2 regions of the Micromonospora sp. LZ37 genome follow, and region 1 is predicted to be linked to the other one. Evidence: riboswitches for the same ligand, from Rfam matches in the RefSeq annotation. Region 1 holds a riboswitch; the other holds the start of a gene.
The links. A riboswitch is a leader RNA that binds a small molecule or an ion and turns the genes downstream of it on or off. The one in region 1 is predicted to bind cobalamin.
Positions count from the first base shown of each region.

Region 2: linked by a shared signal. The riboswitch ahead of bluB (5,6-dimethylbenzimidazole synthase) and the one ahead of AC5L3Z_RS16085 (hypothetical protein) in region 1 are both predicted to bind cobalamin.

Region 1 covers NZ_JCADBL010000007.1:46,225-53,837, reverse strand. The annotation lists partial or broken gene AC5L3Z_RS16095 (VWA domain-containing protein) at 1-633, opposite strand, end outside; gene cobN (cobaltochelatase subunit CobN) at 689-4,357, opposite strand; gene AC5L3Z_RS16085 (hypothetical protein) at 4,498-4,698, opposite strand; cobalamin riboswitch at 4,745-4,874, opposite strand; gene AC5L3Z_RS16080 (MBL fold metallo-hydrolase) at 5,225-5,929, shown strand; gene AC5L3Z_RS16075 (hypothetical protein) at 5,952-6,287, opposite strand; gene AC5L3Z_RS16070 (aldo/keto reductase) at 6,377-7,273, opposite strand; gene AC5L3Z_RS16065 (MFS transporter) at 7,354-7,613, opposite strand, start outside.
Region 2 covers NZ_JCADBL010000004.1:106,148-113,760, forward strand. The annotation lists gene AC5L3Z_RS10590 (hypothetical protein) at 1-790, opposite strand, end outside; gene AC5L3Z_RS10595 (SigE family RNA polymerase sigma factor) at 790-1,305, opposite strand; gene bluB (5,6-dimethylbenzimidazole synthase) at 1,434-2,060, opposite strand; cobalamin riboswitch at 2,098-2,296, opposite strand; gene AC5L3Z_RS10605 (hypothetical protein) at 2,421-2,891, shown strand; gene AC5L3Z_RS10610 (crotonase/enoyl-CoA hydratase family protein) at 2,950-3,705, shown strand; gene AC5L3Z_RS10615 (dihydrolipoyl dehydrogenase family protein) at 3,715-5,199, opposite strand; gene AC5L3Z_RS10620 (serine hydrolase domain-containing protein) at 5,291-6,340, shown strand; partial or broken gene AC5L3Z_RS10625 (cryptochrome/photolyase family protein) at 6,726-7,613, opposite strand, start outside.

The DNA of each region.
Region 1 (7,613 bases):
GCAGCTGCGGGCGCAGCTCCCCCTCCTCCGGGTTCATCGTGCCGACCAGGAGGAACCGGGCGGCGTGGCTGACCGAGACGCCCTCCCGCTCGACGTGGCAGCGGCCCATCGCGGCGGCGTCCAGCAGCAGGTCGACCAGGTGGTCGTGGAGCAGGTTGACCTCGTCGACGTAGAGCACGCCGCGGTGGGCGGCGGCGAGCAGCCCGGGTTCGTAGGCGCGTACCCCCTCGCCGAGGGCCTTCTCCAGGTCCAGCGAGCCGACCACCCGGTCCTCGGCGGCGCCGACCGGCAGCTCCACCAGGCGGGCGGGGCGCCGCTCGGCGACCGCCCCGGCCGGGTGCGGCCCGTCCGGGCAGGCCGGATCGGGGGCGGTCGGGTCGCAGCCGAACCGGCAGTCGGCGACCCGGTCGACGTCGGGCAGCAGCGCGGCGAGGGCCCGGACGGCGGTGGACTTGGCGGTGCCCTTCTCGCCCCGCACCAGCACCCCGCCGATGGCCGGGCTGACCGCGTTGAGCAGCAGCGCCAGCCGCATGTCGTCCATGCCGAGCACCGCGCTGAACGGATAGCTGCTCACTGCGCCGCCTCCGTACGCGACTGCGGGGCTCGCAAACCCGGCTCACTCCTCGCGCTCACCGAGCCGCCTCCGTACGCGACTGCGGGGCTCGCAAACCCGGCTCACTCCTCGCGCTCACTGCTGGTCCTCCAGGTCACCCTCGGTGGTCAGGTACGTCTCGCGGAGCCGGTCGAGGGTGTCCGGCCGCGGCTCGGCCCACAGCCCCCGGTCGGCGGCTTCGAGCAGTCGTTCGGTGATGCCGCGCAGCGCCCAGGGGTTGGACTCCTCCAGAAAGGCCCGGGTCTCCGGCTCGAAGACGTACGCGGCGGCGAGGTGCTCGTACATCCAGTCGTCGACGACGTTGGCGGTGGCGTCGTAGCCGAAGAGGTAGTCCACGGTGGCGGCGAGCTCGAACGCGCCCTTGTAGCCGTGCCGGCGCATCGCGGCGATCCAGCGCGGGTTGACCACCCGGGCCCGGAACACCCGCCGGGTCTCCTCGCCCAACGTCCGGGTCCGCACGTCGTGCGGCATGGCCGAGTCCCCCACGTACGCGGCCGGGGCGGCGCCGGTGAGGTGGCGGACCATCGCCACCATCCCGCCGTGGTACTGGAAGTAGTCGTCGGAGTCGACGATGTCGTGCTCGCGGGTGTCCTGGTTCTTCACCGCGACGGCGATCCGGGCGAAGGAGCTCTCCATGTCGGCGCGTGCCTCCCGCCCGTCCAGGCCCCGGCCGTAGGCGTAGCCGCCCCAGACGGCGTACACCTCGGCGAGGTCGGCGTCGGTACGCCAGTTCCGGGCGTCGATCAGCGGCAGCAGGCCCGCTCCGTACGCCCCCGGTTTCGAGCCGAAGATGCGGGCGGTGGCTCGGCGCTCGTCGCCGTGCCGCGCCACGTCGGCGGTGACGTGGGCGCGGACGAAGTTCCGCTCATCCGGCTCGTCCAGCGCCGCGACCTGCCGGACCGCGTCGTCGAGGAGGGCGACCACGTGCGGGAAGGCGTCCCGGAAGAAGCCGGAGATGCGGACCGTGACGTCGACCCGGGGTCGGCCCAGCTCGGCGGGGGGCACCACCTCGACGCCGGTGACCCGGCGGGACCGGTCGTCCCAGACCGGGCGGCAGCCGAGCAGCGCCAGGACCTCGGCGATGTCGTCGCCCTGGGTCCGCATGGCGCTGGTGCCCCAGACGGTCAGCCCGACCGAGCGGGGGTACTCGCCGGTGTCGGCGAGGTGCCGGGCCAGTAGCGAGTCCGCCAGCGCCACCCCGACGTCCCAGGCGTTGCGGCTGGGGATGGCCTTCGGGTCCACGGAGTAGAAGTTGCGGCCGGTGGGAAGCACGTTGACCAGGCCCCGGGTGGGTGAGCCGGACGGCCCGGGCGGCACGAACCGTCCGTCGAGCGCGCCCACCACCCGGTCGATCTCGTCGGTGGTCCGGTCCAGCCGGGGCACCACCTCCTCGGCGGCGAAGCGCAGCACCGCCGCCGCGTCGGGGATGTCCCGGCCGGCGACCTCCTCGATGACGGCTCCGGCCTTGTCGGCGTCCCAGCCGAGGGTCTCCATGCCGACCACCGCCCGGCGGGCCAGCGCCTCGATCAGGTCGACGGCGTCGGCGGCGGTCGCGGCCGGCCCGTCCACCGCCTCGGTCAGCGCCGCCGGCACCGCGATCCGCTCGCCCGGCGAGCCGAGGAGCGCCTGCTCGTCCAGCCCGTACGCGGCGGCGATCGCCTGGCGCAGGCCGGGCAGGATACGGGCGCCGCCCCAGACCTGCGGGGCGCGCAGCACGGCGAGCACCAGGTTGACCCGGGCCGGCCCGCTGGGCGCCTCGGCGAGGATGTGCAGCCCGTCGCGGATCTGGACGTCCTTGACCTCGCAGAGGTAGCCATCGAGGTGGAGCACGAAGTCGTCGAACTCGTCGGCGGCGGGCATGTCCTCGGTGTGCAGGTCGTGGTGCAGCTCGGCGGCGCGGACCAGCGCCCAGATCTGCGCCTGCACGGTCGGCACCTTGGCCGGGTCGAGCGCCTGCACGGTGGCGTACTCGTCGAGCAGTTGCTCCAGCCGGGCCAGGTCGCCGTAGGTCTCGGCGCGGGCCATCGGCGGCACGAGGTGGTCGACGACGACGGCGTGGGCGCGGCGCTTGGCCTGGGTACCCTCGCCGGGGTCGTTGACGATGAACGGGTAGACCAGCGGGAGGTCACCGAGGACCGCGTCGGGGGCGCAGTCGGCGGCCAGCCCGAGGCCCTTGCCGGGCAGCCATTCCAGGGTGCCGTGCTTGCCCAGGTGCACCACGGCGTCCGCGCCGAAGCCGCCGTCGGCCACCGGCTCGGCGAGCCACCGGTACGCGGCGAGGTAGTGGTGGCTGGGCGGCAGGTCGGGGTCGTGGTAGATCGCGATCGGGTTCTCCCCGAAACCGCGCGGCGGCTGGATCAGCAGCACCACGTTGCCGAAGCGCAGCCCGGCGAGGACGACGTCCCCGCCGTCGGTGTAGAGCTGGCCGGGCGGCTCCCCCCAGTGCGCCAGCATCCGGTCCCGCAGCGGCGTCGGCACCCGGGCGAACCAGCGTCGGTAGGTCCGGCCGGGCAGGCGCGCCTCGGCGGCGGCGAGCTGTTCGGGGGTGAGCCACTCGACGTCGTGCCCGCCGGCGGCGATCAGCGCGTGGATCAGCGCGTCGCCGTCGGTGGGCACCGGGTCGTCGCCCAGGTCCCATCCGGCGTCGGCGAGGGCGGCGAGCAGGCGCACCGCCGAGGCGGGGGTGTCCAGGCCGACCGCGTTGCCGACCCGGGAGTGCTTCGTCGGGTAGGAGCTGAGCACCACCGCGAGCCGCTTCTCGGCGTTCGGCACGTGCCGCAGCCGGGCCTGCCGGACGGCGATGCCGGCCACCCGGGCGGCCCGCTCCGGGTCGGCGACGTAGCCGGAGAGCCCGTCGGCGTCGATCCGCTTGAACGAGAACGGCACGGTGACGATCCGGCCGTCGAACTCGGGGATGGCCACCTGCATCGCGGCGTCCAACGGGGAGAGGCCGGCGTCGCTGCCCGCCCACTGCTCCCGGGTGCTGGTCAGGCAGAGCGCCTGGATGACGGGCACGTCCAGGGCGGCCAGCGCGCCGACGTCCCAGGCGTCGGCGTCGCCCCCGCCGGAGGCGACGGCGGCGACGGCGCCACCGGCGGCGAGGACGGTCACCACCAGGGCGTCGCAGCGGGCGAAGAGGTCGAGCGGCCCGTCACCGGGGGCGAGCCCGCGCAGCGAGCCGCAGAAGATGGGCAGCGGGTCGCCGCCGGCGGCGGTCACCGCCTCGGCGAGGGTGTCGACGAAGCCGGTGTTCCCGGCCAGCGCGTGCGCCCGGTAGAAGACGATCCCGACGGTGGGGCGGCCGGTCCGCGTCGGGTGGTCGCCGTGGATCCCGTACGCCGGGGTGGGGGCGGGCGGCGCGAAGCCCTCGCCGGTGAGCAGCACCGTGTCGGAGAGGAACCGGGCCAGCTCGGCGAGGTTCTCCGGGCCCCCCTCGACCAGGTAGCGCAGCGCCTCGGTGACCACCCCGGAGGCCACCGTGGAGGCCGCCATCAGCTCCGCGTCGGGCACCGCCTCGCCGCCCAGCACGACCGTGGGCACGCCGGAGGCGAGCACCGCGGCGAGGCCGTCGGGCCACGCCTGGCGGCCTCCGAGCAGGCGTACGACGGCGAGGTCGACGCCGTCGAGCAGCGCCGGCACGGCGTCCACGCCGACCCGGGCGGGGTTGGCCAGCCGGTAGTCGGCGGCGCTGGCGCGGGCGGCGAGGAGGTCGGTGTCGGCGGTGGAGAGCAACAGGATGCGCACGAAAGGCTCCGGAGAGTGACACCCGGGTCGCCGCGAGGGCGGCCGGGCGATGCGGGGTGGGCGCGGTTCAGCGGGTACGACGAGTCGCCGACCGGGTCACCGGCGGGCTGCCGGCGGGCGCGGGCGGCGCGGCGCGGGACTCAGCGGTGAACGGCGAGGCGGGCAGCGCGGCGGCCGGAGGAGGCGGCGCGGCGGCCGGCTCCGGGCGCGGCGGCGCTACCGGGCACCGGCACGGCGGTGCGGCCGGTGGTCGGTGCGGCGGGGTGACCGACCATGGGCGCGCTGCCCTGCTCGGTGGGGATGCGACGGATCTCGTCGACGGTGGAGACGCTGCGCGTCATCGGGTCCTCCTCGGGTGTCCACGCCCTGGGGTAGCTCCGACGGCCGAAGTATCCTGGCTCCCAGATCGACGCTCACCCCCGGCCTTCCAACCGCAGACACACGGCCGTGACTCACGAGGGGGGATCGCTCCCCGGTGACAGTGGCGGGACCGCGCCGGAATCGCACCGGCTTCCTTCACTGCCGTCAGGCCGCGAATGCTGCCACACCCCTCGGCGCGCGGTCAACGCCGGCCCCGGCCCCGCCCAGGGCCGGCATCGATCGGGCGCCACCGATCGCTGACGGCCGTTCGACCAGTTCGGACAATGTCCGTACTCGATGCGCACCCCCCTTTGCTCTGCTGCCGCCGAGGCGACACCGGGAGCGCTCCACCGTTGCCTCCGGGGCGGCAGAGCAAAGGGGCCGACGGAGGCGTCCGGGGGCCGACGCCGCAGGTGGGGCAGCCGTTGGGCGGGTCGAGCGCCTACGATCGGCCGACGAGGAGCCAACGTCGACCGACGATCGGTAGGAATCGGGGGCACCACCGAGATGACCTTCCACCAGCTCGCCGGCCGGGTCTGGATCTTCCCGGGTGACCCGGAGCCCGACAACGTGCAGCCGGCCGTGGCGTTGATCACCGACGAGCGGGGCAGCGTGCTGGTCGACGCGGGCCACAGCCCGGGGCACGCCCGGGAGATCCGGGCCGCCCTCACGATGTCCGGGCTGCCCGAACCGCGCTGGCTGGTCTACACCCACCACCACTGGGACCACGTCTGGGGCGCCTGCGCCTGGCCGGGAGTGGAGATCGTCGGGCACGTCGCCGGGGAGCGGCTGCTGCGGGACGAGGCGGCCCGCCCGTGGAGCCACCGCTACCTGCGCGAGCAGGTCCGCGCGAACCCGCGGCTCGGACCCAGCTTCCGGGCCCGCGCTCTGGCGATGGACTCCTGGGACGACTTCACAGTGCTGCCGCCGACCCGGACCTTCACCGACGAACTGACGCTGCCCACCGGTGTCCGACTGCGGCACGTGGGCGGCGGGCACGCCCCCGACTCCACCGTGGTGCTGGTGCCAGACTCGGCGGTGATGCTGCTCGGCGACTGCTTCTACCCGCCACCGGCGCACCTGCGCGGGCCCGGCGACGGCCCCGACCTGGCGCTGGTCCGCCGGCTGCTCGACCCCGACCACCACTGGTACGTCGCGAGCCACACCGACCCGATGACCCTCGACGAGGCCCGCGCCGCAGTCGAAGCCTGAGCCCAGGTCGGGGTCGGGCCAGTCAGCGCAGCCGGCGTTCCGGGTGGGCCCGGTTCCACTCCCGCATCCGCTGCGGATAGCCGGTCTTCATGGCCTCGTAGAGCGGCACCGCGTGCCGGCGCGCCAGCTTCCCGGCCACCTGCGGCGAGCCGGTCCGGCGGCGGATCCACTCCCCGTCGTGGGCGATCGCCACCACGGTGGTGTCGGTGGCGGTGGTCTCCGGTTCGAGATAGAACTCGACGCCCTGCCTGCTGGTCACGAAGTGCTCCAGCGCGGCCAGGTCGTCGCGGGTCGCCTCCCGGTCGAGTTTGGTCGGGGTCGGGTCGGCGGTCCGGGACCGCCGGCTGAGCCAGCCCATCTGCGCACTCCCTCTCCTCCACGTGACCTCCAGTGCACCACCGGTTCCTGGCAACGGACTGCGAGGAGGGTGAGCGCCACCTGACCGGGTCAGCCGAGCGCGGCCAACTCCCCGGCGGTGAGCCGCAGCCCGCCGGCCGCCACGTTCTGGGCCACGTGCTCCGGGTCGCCGGTGCCGGGGATGGCCAGCACGTGCGGCCCCTGGTGCAGCGTCCAGGCGAGGCGTACCTGGTGCGGGGTGGCGCCGTGCGCGCGGGCGACGGCGTGCACGGCCGCCGGGTGGTCCGTCGCCGCGCCCGCCTCCCGCCGCGCGCCGGCGAGGGCGAAGAAGGGCACGTACGCGATGCCGCGCGCCCCGCACTCGCGCAGCAGGGCGTCCTGGTCGCCCCGGTTGTCCAGGGCGTAGCTGTTCTGCACGCAGACGACCGGGGCGATCGCCTGCGCCTCGTCGAGGTGGTCGAGGCGGACGTTGGAGAGGCCGAGGTGCCGGATCAGCCCGGCCTCTCGCAGCGCGGCGAGGGCGGCGAAGCCCTCCGCCACCGAGTCCCGGCCGGGCCGCTTGACGATCCGCAGGTTAACCAGGTCGAGGTGGTCCCGGCCGAGCCGGCGCAGGTTCTCCTCCACCTGGGCGCGCAGCCCCGCCGGGGTCATCTCCTCGCGCAGGCCGGTGGCCGGGTCGTACGCGAAACCGACCTTGGTGGCGATGAGCAGGTCGTCGGGGTACGGCGCGAGCGCGGCGCGGATCAGCCCCGGCGCGTACCGGGCGGGGCCGCTGCCCACCTTCAGCGTGCCGCCCGGTGAGACGTAGAAGGCGGCGGTGTCGAGGTGGTCCACCCCCAGTTCCACGGCTCGGCGCAGGACGCGGATCGCGCGGTCGGCGTCGGGGTCTGCGGTGATCCGCATGGTGCCGAAGCCCATCCGGCGCACGGTCCGGCCGCCGAGGGTCCAGGTGCCCGCGGCGACCGCGGTGATCTCGTGAGTAGGCATCCGGCGACCCTAGCCACGGCGGTGGGCCGGCGCGGTCGGTCGCGCGCCCGATACCGCGGCCGGCCCGTCGCTGTTAACTTCTATGTGCGGGAGGGGTTCGCCGGTGGGCGGGTGGCCGGCACCAGCGCCAGGGTCGCCAGCAGCAGCACGGGCACCACCAGCAGCGCCTGCAGGGTTCCCACCCGGTCACCGAGCAGGCCGAGCAGCGGCGGTCCGGCCAGGAACGACGTGTAGGCGATCGCCGCCACCACGCTGACCCGGGCCGGGGCCCGGTCCTCCTCGTCGGCGGCGGCGCTCATCCCGACCGGGAAGCCCAGCGAGGTGCCGAAGCCCCAGAGCA
Region 2 (7,613 bases), on a different contig from region 1:
CGCTCGACCGCACGCTGACCACATACGCCATCGGCTTCAGGCCGGCGGGCGGCGCGTCGAACCGCACCGGCAGCCGGATCGGCCGGTCCACGGCGTAGCGGACGTCGAGGGCGATCCGCCGGGCGGCGGCGTGCGGGTCGCCGGCGCTCTCCGGCAGGTGCCGCACAATCACCTCGGCCCAGGCTCCCGGGGCGTACTCCCAGCGCAGCGCGGCGGACCGGGGCTCGACGGTGGCGTTGGCGTTCCACCGGGCGGTCCGGCCGTTGACCGGCTCGGCCTGCGTCAGCCCGGCGGTGCCCGCCCGGCCGGCGGCCACCGCGATCTGCTGGTCGGCGCCGAGAGTGATGTCCCGGCCGGCTGAAACGATCCGCAGTTCGGCCGTAGCCGCAGCCCGGGCCGGCCGGGGTGACGTCTGGGGCGCTGAGGCGAGCAGCGCGAGCTGGTCGGTGCCGGTCCGGACGGTCCGTTCGGTCAGGCCGGCGGGGAGCCAGCCGAACTCGGCGTACTGCCGGGAAGGGGTGAAGGCGGCCGGGGCGCGGGCCGGCATGGGCACGGCGGACGGGGTGGACGGCGGCGTGACGGCGGGCCCGACGGGTTCCGGCCGGCCGGTCCCGCCGAGGAGCGCGGGGGCGGCGGCCAGGACGGCGACCACGGCCAGCCCGGCGGCGGCCGCGACGGCGATCCGCCGCCGTCGCACCTGCCGGCGCCCGTCGCGTACGGCCCGGTGCAGGTCCACGGCGGTCGGCGGGAGCGGCACGTCCCGCAGCGGTGCCAGCAGCTTCTCCTCCATCACTTCCCCTCTCCGGTGGTCGCGTAGGTGGCCGTGCCGAGCAGCCGGCGCAGGCTCGCCAGGCCGTGCGAGGTCTGGCTCTTGACCGTGCCGGCGGTGCAGCCGAGGGTGGCGGCCACCTCGTCCACCGGCCGGTCGTGCAGGAAGCGCAGGACCAGCACGGCCCGCTGCCGGGGCGGCACCTGGGCGAGCGCGGCGTGCAGCAGCTCCCGGTCCTCCACCGCGTCGGCGGTCGGGGCGGGCGCCGGCTCGGGTGGCGTGCCGACCAGGCGGACCCGGGACCAGAGCCGGCGCTTCTCGTCGAGGAAGACCCGGACCAGCACGGTGCGGACGTACGCGTCGACGTTGTCCGCCTCGCGGGCCCGCCGCCAGCCGACGTAGAGCCGGGTGACGGCCGTCTGGACCAGGTCGTCGCCACGGTGCGCGTCCCCGGTCAGCTGACAGGCGATGCGGCGCAGCGCCGGCAGCCGCGACGTGACGTACTCGACGTACTCCTGTTCCAGGTCAGCCCGCATCCACCCACCCCGTCCGTAAACGATTCCACCCCACTGACGGGGTCGGCCGCCGTCCAGGTTGTAGCCGGCGCGAACCATTTCGCCGACGCCCCGACCCGGGGCCGACGGCGCGGCCCCGGCAGCGTGGGTCAGCGACCGCCCGACCACCGGTCGGTGTGCAGGGCCTCGGCCAGGGGGCGCTTCTGCCGCCAGCCGTGCCGGGCCAGGTCCGGCACCTCCTCCAGGTGCGTCACCGGGCCGACGCAGAGCCAGGCCACCGGCCGGATGCCCGGGGGAATGCCGAGCAGCCCGGCCAGGAACGGCTCCCGGTAGAAGGAGACCCAGCCGACGCCGAGCCCTTCGGCGGTGGCCGCGAGCCAGAGGTTCTGGATGGCCAGGCAGACCGAGTAGAGGCCGGCGTCGGCGATGGCGTGCCGACCGAGCACGGCCGGGCCGCCCCGGGTCGGGTCGTAGGTCACCACGATCGACAGGGTCGACTCCAGCACCCCGTCGATCTTGATGCGGGCGAACCGGTCGGCGGCCTCGCCGGAGAGGGTGGCGGCGAAGACGTCCCGCTCGTCCCGCACGTGCGCGTGGAAGCGGCGGCGGAGCCCCGCGTCCCGGACCAGGATGAAGTCCCACGGCTGGGAGTAGCCGACGCTGGGCGCGGCGTGCGCGGCGTCGAGGACGCGGTGCAGGGTCTCGTCCGGCACCGGTTCCCCGGTGAACTGGGCCCGGACGTCCCGGCGACGGTGGATTGCGGTGTACAGGTCCATGGCAGGCTCCCGCTGCGCTCGGCCCACTCCCGGCGGGGTGGGCGGTCGACGCGAGGCCGGTCTTCGGACTCCCGGATCGACGCCTGACCGTCCGCCTTCCCAGCCGTACGGCCAGTGGCTGCGCTGCTCGCGCGTGGACGGTGGCTCCCCGGTCACCGCGGCGGGCCCGTGCCGGATTCGCACCGGCTTCCCGATTCTCCCCGCGCCCGCGGGGCACCTCGCATGATCATTGCCATCGGCGATGCTAGCGGCCCGGCACGGCGGAACGGGCATGCGCACCGGGGCTACCACCCCCTACAGTGGCGGGACCCCGAGGCCGATCCGACCGCCGGGGTCGCACACCAACACGGGGGAACCACCATGAACAACCGTGCCCGCGTCGTCCGTACCGTCCTGACGCTGGTCGTCGCCGCCGGCGTCGTGGCCGGCTGCCAGCCGACGGAGGAGAAGAAGCCCGCTGCCGCCGCGTCGTCGGCGAGCACCGCGCCCAGCCCCACGGTCGACGTCGCCGCGAACAGCAAGCAGGTCTGCGACGCCGCGCTCGCGGTGTCCAAGGAGCACTTCGTCGGGATGGCGGACGACGCCATCGCGGCCATCGACAAGCCGGTCAGCGCCAAGGAGGCCGGCGCCAAGGTCCGCGCCCACTACACCGAGCTGGCGGAGGGGCTGCGCAAGGAGGCCGCCCGGGCCGCCGACCCGCAGGTGCGCGGGGCGGTGGAGAACCTGGCCGGCGCGATCGAGAAGCGACTGACCGGCCCGGACGCCACCAAGGTGGAGGCGCCGGACCTGGACCCGACCCTCAAGGCACTGGACACCGCCTGCGGCCGGTGACCCGGACGGCGCCGGCCGCCCCTGGCGTGCCGGCGCCGCCGGAGGGCATGCTGTCCCGATGGCCGTACACGTCGCGCACGACGGACCGGTGACCACGGTCATCCTCGACCGGGCGGCGTCTCGCAACGCCGTCGACGGGCCGACCGCGCGGGCCCTCGCCGACGCGTTCCGCGCCTTCGACGCGGACCCGGACGCCGCGGTCGCCGTGCTCTGGGGCGCCGGCGGGACGTTCTGCTCCGGCGCCGACCTCAAGGCGATCGGCACCGCCAGCGGCAACCGCGTCGAACCGGACGGCGACGGCCCGATGGGCCCCACCCGGATGGCGCTCTCCAAGCCGGTCATCGCCGCGATCTCCGGGTACGCCGTGGCCGGCGGCCTGGAGCTGGCGCTCTGGTGCGACCTGCGGGTCGCCGAAACCGACGCGACGTTCGGGGTGTTCTGCCGGCGCTGGGGCGTACCGCTGATCGACGGCGGAACGGTGCGCCTGCCCCGGCTGATCGGGCAGAGCCGGGCGATGGACCTGATCCTCACCGGCCGTCCGGTCCCCGCCGAGGAGGCGTACGCGATGGGTCTGGTCAACCGGCTGGTCCCGCCGGGTGAGGCCCGGACGGCGGCCGAGCGGCTGGCCGCCGAGATCGCCCGGCACCCGCAGACCTGCCTGCGCAACGACCGCGCCTCGGTGCTGGCGGCCGCCGGCCGCACCGAGCCGGAGGCACTCGCCACCGAGCTGGCGTACGGGATGGACTCCCTGGCGGCGGACGCGGCGGCCGGCGCGGCCCGGTTCGCGGCGGGCGCCGGCCGCCACGGCAGCTGAGCGGCGCCGTCAGCGCAGGTTGCGCAGGGCGTCCTCGATGGCCCGGTGGAAGGTCGGGTACGCGTAGATCATGTGCCGGAGCTGGCTGAGCGGGACGGCCGCGTGCACCGCCACCACCAGCCCGGACAGCACCTCACCGCCGGCCGGACCGGCCGACGTGGCGCCGACCAGCACGCCCTGGTCGGCGTCGGCGATCAGCTTGATGAAGCCCTCGTTGCCCGCCTTGTGGATCCAGCCCCGGGCGGACGTCGTCAGCGGCGCGAACCCGACCTGCACGTTGATGCCCCGCTGCCGGGCCTGGAACTCGGTGAGGCCGACCGCGCCCACCTCCGGGTCGGTGAAGGTGACCCGGGGCAACGCCCGGTAGTCGGCGCGCGGGACGGTGCCGGCCGCGCCACCTGACCCGGCCGCGGCCGTCGCACCGCCGACCGCGCTGGCCGCGCCCATCGCGCCACCCACCACGCTGGCGGTGCCGCTGGCGTCCACGGTGCCCTTGGCGTGCCGGGCGTGGTCGAGCACGTCGGCGATCACGATGGCCGCCTGGTACATGGCGATGTGGGTGAAGGCGCCCTCGCCGGTCACGTCGCCGACCGCCCAGATCCCGTCCGCCACCACCATCCGGTCGTCGACCGGCAGGTAGCGGTGGGAGGCGTCCAGGCCGACCGTCTCCAGGCCCAACTCGTCGAGCTGCGCCTTGCGGCCGGTCACCACGAGCAGTCGCGCGGCGGTGAACGTGTCGTCCCCGGATCGCACCGTGAACGTCGACCCGTCGTGGCTGACCCGCTCGGCCTTGACGCCGGTGCGGATCTCCACCCCGTCGGCGCGCAGCGCGGCGGCGGTCACCTCGGACGCCTCCGGCTCCTCGATGGCGAGCACCCGGTCCAGGGCCTCCAGCACGGTCACCCGGACACCGAACCGGGCGAAGGCCTGCGCCAGCTCCAGCCCGATCGCCCCGCCCCCCAGGATCAGCAGCGACTCCGGCAGCTCGTCGACCTCGGTCGCCTGGTGGTTGGTCCAGTACGGCGTGTCGGCGAGCCCGTCGATCGGCGGGATCGAGGGCCGGGTGCCGGTGCCGAAGACGATGGCGTGCCGGGCCTGGAAGACCTGCTCACCGACGCGCACCCGACCGGGGCCGTCGAGCCGGCCGCTGCCGCGCACGAAGCGGCCACCCCGTCCGATGAACCGGTCCACCGCGACCTGGTCGTTCCAGTTGTCGGTGGCCTCCTCACGGATCCGCTTCGCCACCGGCGCCCAGTCGGGCTGCACCTGCGCCGAACCGGCCAGCTCGTTGACCCGGTGCGCCTCGGCCAGCGCGTTCCCCGCTCTGATCATCATCTTGCTGGGGATGCACCCCCAGTAGGGGCACTCCCCGCCGACCAGGTCCCGTTCCACACCGACCACGCTGAGGCCGGCCTCGGCGAGTCGCCCGGCCACCTCCTCGCCACCGACGCCCAGCCCGATAACGACCACGTCCACCAGTTCCGGCTCCGCCATGCCGCCAGCATCCCCCAACGGTCGGGACCGGACCACGAAAGCAACCGGAATTCCCGCGCCCGTAATCATCGCCACCGCCTACGGTGGCCGGATGCACGCACGCTTCGCCCCGGTCCGGGACTGCTTCCACGACCTGCTCGCCACCGGTCGGGAGACCGGCGCCGGCCTGACCGTCCGGTACGACGGCGCACCGGTGGTCGACCTCGTCGCCGGGTCGGGGTGGCGGCCGGACACCCTGGTCGGCGTCTACTCCGTCGGCAAGCCGGTGGTCGCGCTCTGCCTGCTGATGCTGGTCGACCGGGGACGGGTCGACCTGGACGCGTCGGTGGCGACGTACTGGCCGGGGTTCCGGGCGCCGGCCACGGTGCGGCAGGTGCTCAGCCACACCGCGGGGCTGCCGGCCTTCCCGGTGCCCCGGCCCGCCGAGGCGGTCGCCGACTGGCCGCTGCTCTGCGCCGACCTGGCCGCCGCCGAGCCCGAGTGGGCGCCGGGCAGCGTCGCCGGCGAGCACGCCTGGACGTACGGACACCTGGTGGGCGAGCTGGTCCGGCGGATGGACGGACGGCCGCTGGGGCGGTTCCTGGCCGAGGAGATCGCCGGCCCGTGGCGCCTCGACCTGGGCTACGGGCTGGACGCGGCCGACCAGCGGCGCTGCGCCGACCTGTCGTACGGCGAGCCGGACTGGCCGCAGCGGATGCTCGGTGAGCCGGGTTCGCTGCGCGCCCGGGCGGTCGGCAACCCGGCCGGCGGACTGGACCTGGCGGTGGTGAACAGCCCGCTGTGGCGGGGCGCGGAGGTCCCGGCGGTCAACCTGCACGCCACCGCGTCGGGCCTGGCCCGGCTCTACGCCGGCCTGCTCGCCGGTGGCACCCTCGACGGGGTGCGCCTGTTCAGCCCGGAGCTGGTCGCCGAGGCCACCCGGGTGCAGTACGACGGGCCGGACCTGGTCCTGGACCGGCGGGCGTGCTGGACGCTGGGCATGCAGCGGGAGCCGGACGGCAGCTGGGGCATGGGCGGGATCGGCGGCAGCAGCGCCTGGGCCGATCCGGAGCGCGGATACACCTTCGCGTACGCGACCTCCCGGCTGGCCGGGCACGACCGGGTGGACGAGCTGGTCGAGGTCCTGCACTCCTGCCTGTGACGGGTCAGGTGTCGAGGCGGGCGTGGTAGCGCACCCGAGCGGGTGACTCTCCGTCACGACAGCCCTCAGGCCGGATCACCTCCTCCCGTCCTTTGCTCTGCTGCCGCCCGCGCAACACCTGGTCCGACCTGGACCGCAGCCTTTTCACCCGTCTACCAGTGACAGCCGGTCCCGGCAACCGTGAGTAGCTGTTGCGTGGGGGGCAGCAGAGCAAAGGAGGCGAGCGAACGTCCCGACACCAGCGGGGAAGTCACGGTCAGTTGCTCTCCGGGCTCGCCCGGCGGGTACAGCCCGCCGACGCCCCGGCCGACCAGGTCAGCGCCAGCGCCGAGGCAACCGCCAGCCGCACGGGCGGCCGGGCCAGCCGTTGGCGCGGGCGGGTCGGTCAGCGCAGCCAGACCGGATCGGAGCCGGGCACCTCCAGCGGCGGCGGATAGTCCAGCTTCCGGCGTACCTCGTCGGGCAGCCGCCAGGGCTGGTGCACGGCCCTGCCCTGGACGGAGGCCAGCTCCGGAACCCACCGGCGGACGTACCCGCCGTCGGGGTCGTACCGCTCGGCCTGCCGGACGGGGTTGAGGCTCCGGTACGGGCGGCTGTCGTTGCCGGTGCCGGCCACCCACTGCCAGTTGCCGGAGTTGTTGGCGACGTCCCCGTCGAGCAGCCAGTGGGAGAAGACCTCGACGCCGGGCCGCCAGTCCAGCCCGAGCACCTTGGTCAGGTAGCCGGCGGCGATCAGTCGGGCCCGGTTGTGCATCCACCCCTCGGCGCGCAGTTGCCGCATGCCGGCGTCCACGATCGGCATGCCGGTGCGCCCCTCGGTCCACGCGGCCATCGCCTCGGCGTCGTACCGCCACTTTTCCTTCGCGCCGCGACGGTAGGCGGCGGTGGAGATCTCCGGGAAGGCGGCGGTGACCTGGTAGTAGAAGTCCCGCCAGCAGAGCTGCCGGACGAACGGTCCCTCCCGGTCGCCGGCCCGCTCGGCGACGGCCAGCGGGGAGAGGCAACCCCACCGCAGGTACGGGCTGAGCCGGGAGGTCTCGTTGCCGGCCAGGTCGTCGTGGATGTCGTCGTACCGGTCCAGCGTCGGCAGCCACTCCCTCAGCCGGCGCTGGGCGACGCGTTCACCGCCCACCGCCGCGTCCGGGGACCCGCCCTTCGGCAGGGCCGGCAGCCGGCCGACCTGGAGGCCGTCGGGCAGCGTGACGCGCCGGGGCGCGGCGAGTTCGGCCCGCCGCTCGGCCCGCGCCCAGCTGCGGAAGTACGGGCTGAAGAC